2 regions of the Tardiphaga sp. vice304 genome follow, and region 1 is predicted to be linked to the other one. Evidence: predicted binding sites of a transcription regulator. Region 1 holds the regulator's gene; the other holds the start of a gene.
The links. The regulator PhoB, encoded in region 1, activates phosphate uptake and scavenging genes when phosphate is short. The targets are predictions, from matches to a motif close to TGTCATNNANCTGTCAT.
Positions count from the first base shown of each region.

Region 2: a site for PhoB is predicted at 1,933-1,949, ahead of phnC (phosphonate ABC transporter ATP-binding protein). Genes of this name have one in related genera too.

Region 1 covers NZ_CP041402.1:1,395,566-1,398,977, forward strand. Annotated here, with positions in the region: gene pstA (phosphate ABC transporter permease PstA) at 1-3, shown strand, start outside; gene pstB (phosphate ABC transporter ATP-binding protein PstB) at 1-824, shown strand, start outside; gene phoU (phosphate signaling complex protein PhoU) at 850-1,560, shown strand; gene phoB (phosphate regulon transcriptional regulator PhoB) at 1,577-2,293, shown strand; gene FNL56_RS06615 (cytosine permease) at 2,450-3,412, opposite strand, start outside.
Region 2 covers NZ_CP041402.1:2,965,933-2,969,344, reverse strand. Annotated here, with positions in the region: gene phnD (phosphonate ABC transporter substrate-binding protein) at 63-1,001, opposite strand; gene phnC (phosphonate ABC transporter ATP-binding protein) at 1,073-1,888, opposite strand; partial or broken gene FNL56_RS14060 (chloramphenicol acetyltransferase) at 2,107-2,766, shown strand; gene FNL56_RS14055 (alpha-D-ribose 1-methylphosphonate 5-triphosphate diphosphatase) at 2,763-3,412, shown strand, end outside.

The DNA of each region.
Region 1 (3,412 bases):
TGAGTGAACTATCCGTATCTTCCGGCGTATCCTCGGTTTCCCTGCCGCCGCAGGTGGCGATGGGCGAGGAGCGCTCCAAGGTCAGCGTCCGCGACCTGAATTTCTATTACGGCGACCATCACGCGCTGAAGCACATCAACCTGACGCTGGTCGCCAACCGCGTCACCGCCTTCATCGGCCCGTCGGGCTGCGGCAAGTCCACGCTGCTGCGCATCTTCAACCGCATGTACGACCTCTATCCCGGCCAGCGTGCCGAGGGTCAGGTTATGCTCGACAGCCAGAACGTGCTCGATCCGAAGCTGGATCTCAACCTGCTGCGCGCCCGCGTCGGCATGGTGTTCCAGAAGCCGACGCCGTTCCCGATGACCATCTACGAAAACATCGCCTTCGGCGTGCGTCTCTACGAGAAGATCTCGAAGTCGGAGATGGATGGCCGCGTCGAGAAGGCGCTGCGCGGCGGCGCTCTGTGGAACGAGGTCAAGGACAAGCTGAACGCCTCCGGTCTCAGCCTGTCGGGCGGCCAGCAGCAACGCCTGTGCATCGCGCGCACCATTGCGGTCAGGCCCGAGGTGATCCTGTTCGACGAGCCGTGCTCGGCGCTGGATCCGATCTCGACCGCCAAGATCGAGGAATTGATCGACGAGTTGAAGAACGACTACACCATTGCCATCGTCACCCACAACATGCAGCAGGCGGCGCGCGTTTCTGACAGCACCGCCTTCATGTATCTCGGCGAGTTGATCGAATTCGGCCCGACCAACAAGATCTTCACCTCGCCGACAGATCGCCGTACCCAGGATTACATCACCGGCCGGTTCGGCTGACGCGTTGAACGCGGGAGGGATTGATATGGCTTTCGAACACACGACCAAGGCCTTCGACGGCGACCTGCAGGAATTGACCCGGCTGGTCGCTGAAATGGGTGGTCTCGCGGAGCGGCAGATCACCGATTCCGTCGACGCCTTGGTGCGTCGCGACATTCCGCTGGGAATGAAGGTGGCCGCCGCCGACCAGGAAATCGACCAACTGCAGCGCGTCATCGAAGAGCGTGCCGTGCTCACCATTGCCCGGCGTCAGCCGATGGCGGTGGATCTGCGCGAGATCGTTGGCGCGATGCGGGTTGCCACCGATCTGGAGCGGATCGGCGATCTCGCCAAGAACATCGGCAAGCGCGTCAATGCGTTGGACAGCGACTTCCATCCGCTGAAGCTGATCCGCGGCCTCGAACACATGACTGATCTGGTGCGCTCGCAGGTCAAGGCCGTGCTCGATGCCTACGCCGCGCATGATCTGCCGGCGGCGATGGCGGTGTGGAAGGGCGACGAGGAGATCGACGCGATCTGCACCTCGCTGTTCCGCGAACTGCTGACCTACATGATGGAAGATCCGCGCAACATCTCGTTCTGCATCCATCTGATGTTCTGCGCCAAAAACATCGAGCGGATCGGCGATCATGCCACCAACATCGCCGAAACCGTATTCTACATGATTGAGGGCGAAGCGATCCTGGACAAGCGCCCGAAGGGCGATATGACCAATTTCGCCAACGCCCCGGTTTAACGAGAGAGACAAGCCCATGAACGCGCGCATTCTGGTGGTCGAAGACGAAGAAGCGCTGACCACGCTGCTGCGCTACAACCTCGACGCCGAAGGCTACGAGGTCGAGACCGTCGCCCGCGGCGACGACGCCGACACCCGCTTGAAAGAGCGGGTGCCGGATCTGGTGGTGCTGGACTGGATGCTGCCGGGCCTGTCGGGCATCGAATTGTGCCGCCGGCTGCGCGCGCGTCCGGAGACCAAGTCGCTGCCGATCATCATGCTGACGGCGCGCGGCGAGGAAAGCGAACGCGTCCGAGGCCTGGCCACCGGCGCCGACGATTACATCGTCAAGCCGTTCTCGGTGCCGGAGCTGCTGGCCCGCGTGAAGGGCCTGTTGCGCCGTGCCGCGCCGGAGCGGCTGGCGACCGTGCTGTCGTTCGGCGACATAGAGCTCGACCGCGACAAGCGCCGCGTCGTTCGTTCCGGCCGGCCGATCGATCTCGGCCCGACCGAATATCGCCTGCTCGAATTCTTCCTCGAACATCCCGGCCGGGTGTTCAGCCGCGAGCAACTGCTCGACAGCGTGTGGGGCCGCGATATCTATATCGACGAGCGCACCGTCGACGTGCATATCGGCCGTCTGCGCAAGATCCTCAACCCGCGCGGCGAGCAGGATCCGATCCGCACCGTGCGCGGCGCCGGCTACGCGCTGGACGACCGCTTCGCCAGCATCAGCGCCGAACAGGCAAGCTGAGCGAGCAGAGTTCTTAGCGCTCGCTTGCTTGCCATCCCACATCAAATTCTAGCCGCGACCCTCGGTTACCTCTCCCCGGCGGGGAGAGGTAACCGTGCGTCGCGGCTGGGCTAGAGACCGAACGTCGTTTTCGTAAAAAGGTGGTGCGGGAGGTGTTTACTCCGCCGGGCTCGCGATCGCCGGCGCCGTGGCAGCGTACTTGTCCATCGCAAGATAAACACCGCCCGCCACCAGAATCCCGGCCAGCCAGCTCAAATCGGCGCCGCCCAGCAGGTTGATCGAGATCGGTCCCTGCAGCGTCGGCACCAGCCCGTCCTGAAACAGCCATGCGGCGACCAAGCCGACGCCGAAGGCGATCATTCCGCTCCAATTGATATCGCCATAGGCGCTCGTCTGCGGAGACTTGTAGAGTTCGGCGACGTCGATCACGCCCTTCCGCTTCACGAAGAAGTCCGCGAGGATCACGCCGGCATAGGGGCTCATCCACATCAACAGGCTGATCAGCCAGTTGTCGAACGCCTTGGCGAAAGACGGCGCAGAGATGAAGTAGATCGTCACCGCATAGCCGGCGACACCGACGATCAGCGCCAGCGCCGTGCGCGACAGTTTGAGGCCCATGCTCAACGCCGCCAGCGCCGCCGAATAGACGTTGAGGATGTTGCTGGCGATCGGCCCATGCAGAACCATCAAGAGCACCAGCAGCGCGGCAACGCCGCCGAACACCGCGCTGACCATCTTGGCCGGATCGGCATCCAGCGTTACCGACGCGATGGTAGCGCCGAGGACAGCGAGCCACACCGAGGGCACGAACATGCCGATGTAGCTGTACCAGAAGACCTGTCTCGAGGAGATGGTGCGCGGCACGAAGCGCGAATAGTCCGAGGCCCAGGTCACCCACGAGATTCCCCAGCCGACGCCGACGGCGGTCATCAGCAGCGTCAGCATCGCCAGATGCGCGCCGGGCTCCAGCGACGTCTTGAGGCCCCAATTGACGACGCCGGCCTGGCTCCAGGCCAGGATGCTCATCAGCACCATGATCGCCACGGTCGCCGGCACGGTGTACTTCTCGAAGGTACGGATGGCATAGAAGCCATAGATGCCGATCATCACCTGCAGCAC
Region 2 (3,412 bases), 1.6 Mb from region 1:
GAGGGAGGTCAAAGAAAAAGAGCCGGACCCAGTCGGTCCGGCTCTTCACAGTCGTACAGCGATCAGGACGCCTTCTTCTTGCGCAGGGCGTCGACGAACTTGATCAGGTCGATGGTCGCGTCCCAATCCTTGGTGGTCGCGGCGTGGAAGCCCTTCTTCTGGCCGTCCGACAGGCGATCGAACGCCGCCTTGTCCTTGGTCGGCGCCTCGATGAAGGCCTTGGTGATCGCGACCTTGAGGTCTTCCGGCAGGTCCGAGCTGTAGGCGTAGGGGCCGTTGATGATCGGCGCCGACTTGTGCACGATGCGGAAGTCTTCCTTCTTCATCGCCGAGCCGTCGGCGTTCTTCAGCATGCCCTTGGTGAGCATCTGCTGCAGCGTGGAATCATTGTCGTTGGTCCACTGGTTGGCAGCGACGTCGACGGTGCCCTGCGACAGCGCCAGCAGCGCGTTCTCGTGGCTGCCGGTGAACACCACCTTGCCGAAATAGCTGTCGGCGTCCGTGATGCCGAGCTTGTCGAGTTCGAAGCGCGGCACGTTGTTGCCCGAGGTCGAGTTCGGATCGACCAGGCCGAGATTCTTGCCCTTCAGATTGTCGATCGTCTTGTAGGCGCTGTTCGCCTTGACGAAGAACACCGAATAGTAGCCGGTCGAGCCATCGATGTTGATGTCGTTGGCAAAGGCGTCGGTCTTGACGCCGGTCAGGCGGGCGCGGGCGAACGAGGCGGAGCCGTAGCTGGCGATCTGGATGTTGCCGGCGCGCTGGCCTTCGATCACCGCGGCATAGTCGTTGGCGATGCGCAAATTGACCTTCACGCCCAGCTCCTTCGAGAGATAGCTCACGAAGGGCTGCCAGCGCTCGGTGACGCCGGAACCGTTTTCCGCCGGGATGACGGCGAAGGTCAGTTCCGGATATTTGGTCTTGTAGTCCTGCGCCGACGCGGCCGAGGTGGCGAGCGCGAGCGCTGCGGCGCTGATGAGAAGAATGCGGCGATTGATCATGATAGCCTCAGGGTTCGTTCGGGTTTGAAGGCGCTTGCTGAATACAGCCCGCGGATGTCAGGGCTGCGACGTCAGGCGGCGGCGGCGTTGCCATAGGCGGGAACGCCGGCGGGTACCGGATGGTGAGTCGGGTTCCTTCCCATCACCTCGTCGGCTTCCAGGTCGTAGAGCTCGCGGGCGATGCTTTCGGTCAGCGCGGCCGGCGCCCCGTCGAACACCACGCGGCCCGCGGACATGCCGATCAACCGGTCGCAATAGGTCCGCGCCAGATCGAGCGAATGCAGGTTGCACATCACGGTGATGCCGAAATGCTTGTTGATGCGCAGCAGTGCATCCATCACGATGCGGGTATTGCGCGGATCCAATGATGCGATCGGCTCGTCGGCGAGAATGATGTCGGGCTGCTGCACCAGCGCACGCGCAATGGCGACGCGCTGCTGCTGGCCGCCGGAAAGTTGATCGGCGCGTTGCGCCGCCAGCGAGGCCATATCGAATTGCTCGAGCGCCGACATTGCCAGAGCGCGGTCCTGCTCGGGCCACATCTGGGTCAGAGAACGCCATTGCGGCATCTCGGACAGCCGGCCCATCAGCACGTTGGTCAGCACGTCGAGACGACCGACCAGATTGAACTGCTGGAAGATCATCGCCGAGCGCGCGCGCCACTGCCGGAGATCGCGACCACGCAACGCCGTGATATCGACGCCGTCATACTGGATGCGGCCCGAGGTCGGCTCCGCCAGCCGGTTGATCATCCGCAGCAGCGTCGATTTGCCGGCGCCGGAGCGACCGATCACGCCGACGAAGGCGCCGGAGGCTATCTCGAACGACGCATGATCGACCGCCGCCTTGGCGCCGAAGCGGCACGTCAGATTATCAACCACCAGCATGCCGTACTCCCAAAGCAATAGAACGCAAGCCGTAACGCCCATGGTTGACAGTGATATGACATCGCCAATCCACCGCCGCGCAGTCCCCAGGCTGGGACTTTTCGGTGATCATCATCGAAACGTCACGCTGTCGTCACGGAACCGATCGAAGAGAACCACGCGCACCGCTGTGTCCTTATGAGCGGCATCGCCGCCGAGCCTTTCCTGCAGGAGTATCCATGACCGAAAAGAAACTCTCACCGGTGCCGTCGGTCGATCCGACCGCGCGACTGGTCGAGGCCACGCTCGGCGCCTATTGCGAGGTCGGCGCGCGTACGGTCCTGCAGGAAGTCGCGATGGGCGACTACTCCTATGTCGTGAATGACGCGCAGGTCACCTACACGACGATCGGAAAATTCGTCTCTATCGCCGCCATGACGCGGATCAATCCCGGCAACCATCCCATGCACCGCGCCACGCAGGCGCATTTCACCTATCGCGCCAGCGCCTATTTTCCGGGAGAGGCCGACGACGCCGAATTCTTCGAATGGCGCCGCGCGCCTCATGTCACGATCGGCCATGACGTCTGGATCGGTCACGGCGCCATCGTGCTGCCCGGCCGCCATATCGGCACCGGAGCGGTGATCGCCGCCGGCGCCATCGTGACCAGGGATGTGCCGGCCTATACGATCGTCGCCGGCAATCCCGCGCGCATCATTCGCCGCCGCTTTCCGGAAGACGTAGCCGCCCGGCTCGGCGAGCTGGCGTGGTAGGACTGGGACCACGCGACGCTGCGCCAGGCCCTGCCCGACTTTCGCAAACTTTCGGTGGAAGATTTTCTCGACAAGTACCAATCTGGCGGCGCGGCGCCCGCCGCCCAGCAAACGGCAGAGACATGACGAATATTTTCATTGACGGCGGACGCACCCTGCTCGGCCACGAACTCGTCGAAACCTCGCTGCAGATCTACGGCGGCAGCATCGCCGCCATCGGACATGACCACGCGCATGGCCTCGGTGTCGACGCCGGCGGCCTGCTGGTGCTGCCGGGAATCGTCGACCTGCATGGCGACGCCTTCGAGCGTCAATTGATGCCGCGCCCCGGCGTCGATTTCCCCGTTGACGTCGCCCTCATCGACAGCGACCGCCAGGCGATAGCCAATGGCATCACCACGGTTTTCCACGGCACCACCTGGTCATGGGAGCCCGGGCTGCGCGGCGCCGAGAATGCGCGACTGCTGCTGCAGGCGATCGAGACGCTGCGGCCGCAGCTGGCCGCCGACACCCGCTTCCATCTGCGCCAGGAGACCTACAATCTCGACGCCGAGACCGAGATCCTGCAGTGGCTGGCTGACGGCCGCATCGACCTGCTGGCGTTCAACGACCACATGGACCTGACCGGGATCTTTAAACCCGCGAAGCGCGCCCGCATGGTCGAGCGCAGCGGCCTCAGCAGCGAGGCGTTCGGCCTCCTGGTCGAGCGCGTGCTGTCGCGCGCCGATGCCGTGCCGGCGTCGATCGCGCGCCTCGCGCAGGCGGCCAAGGC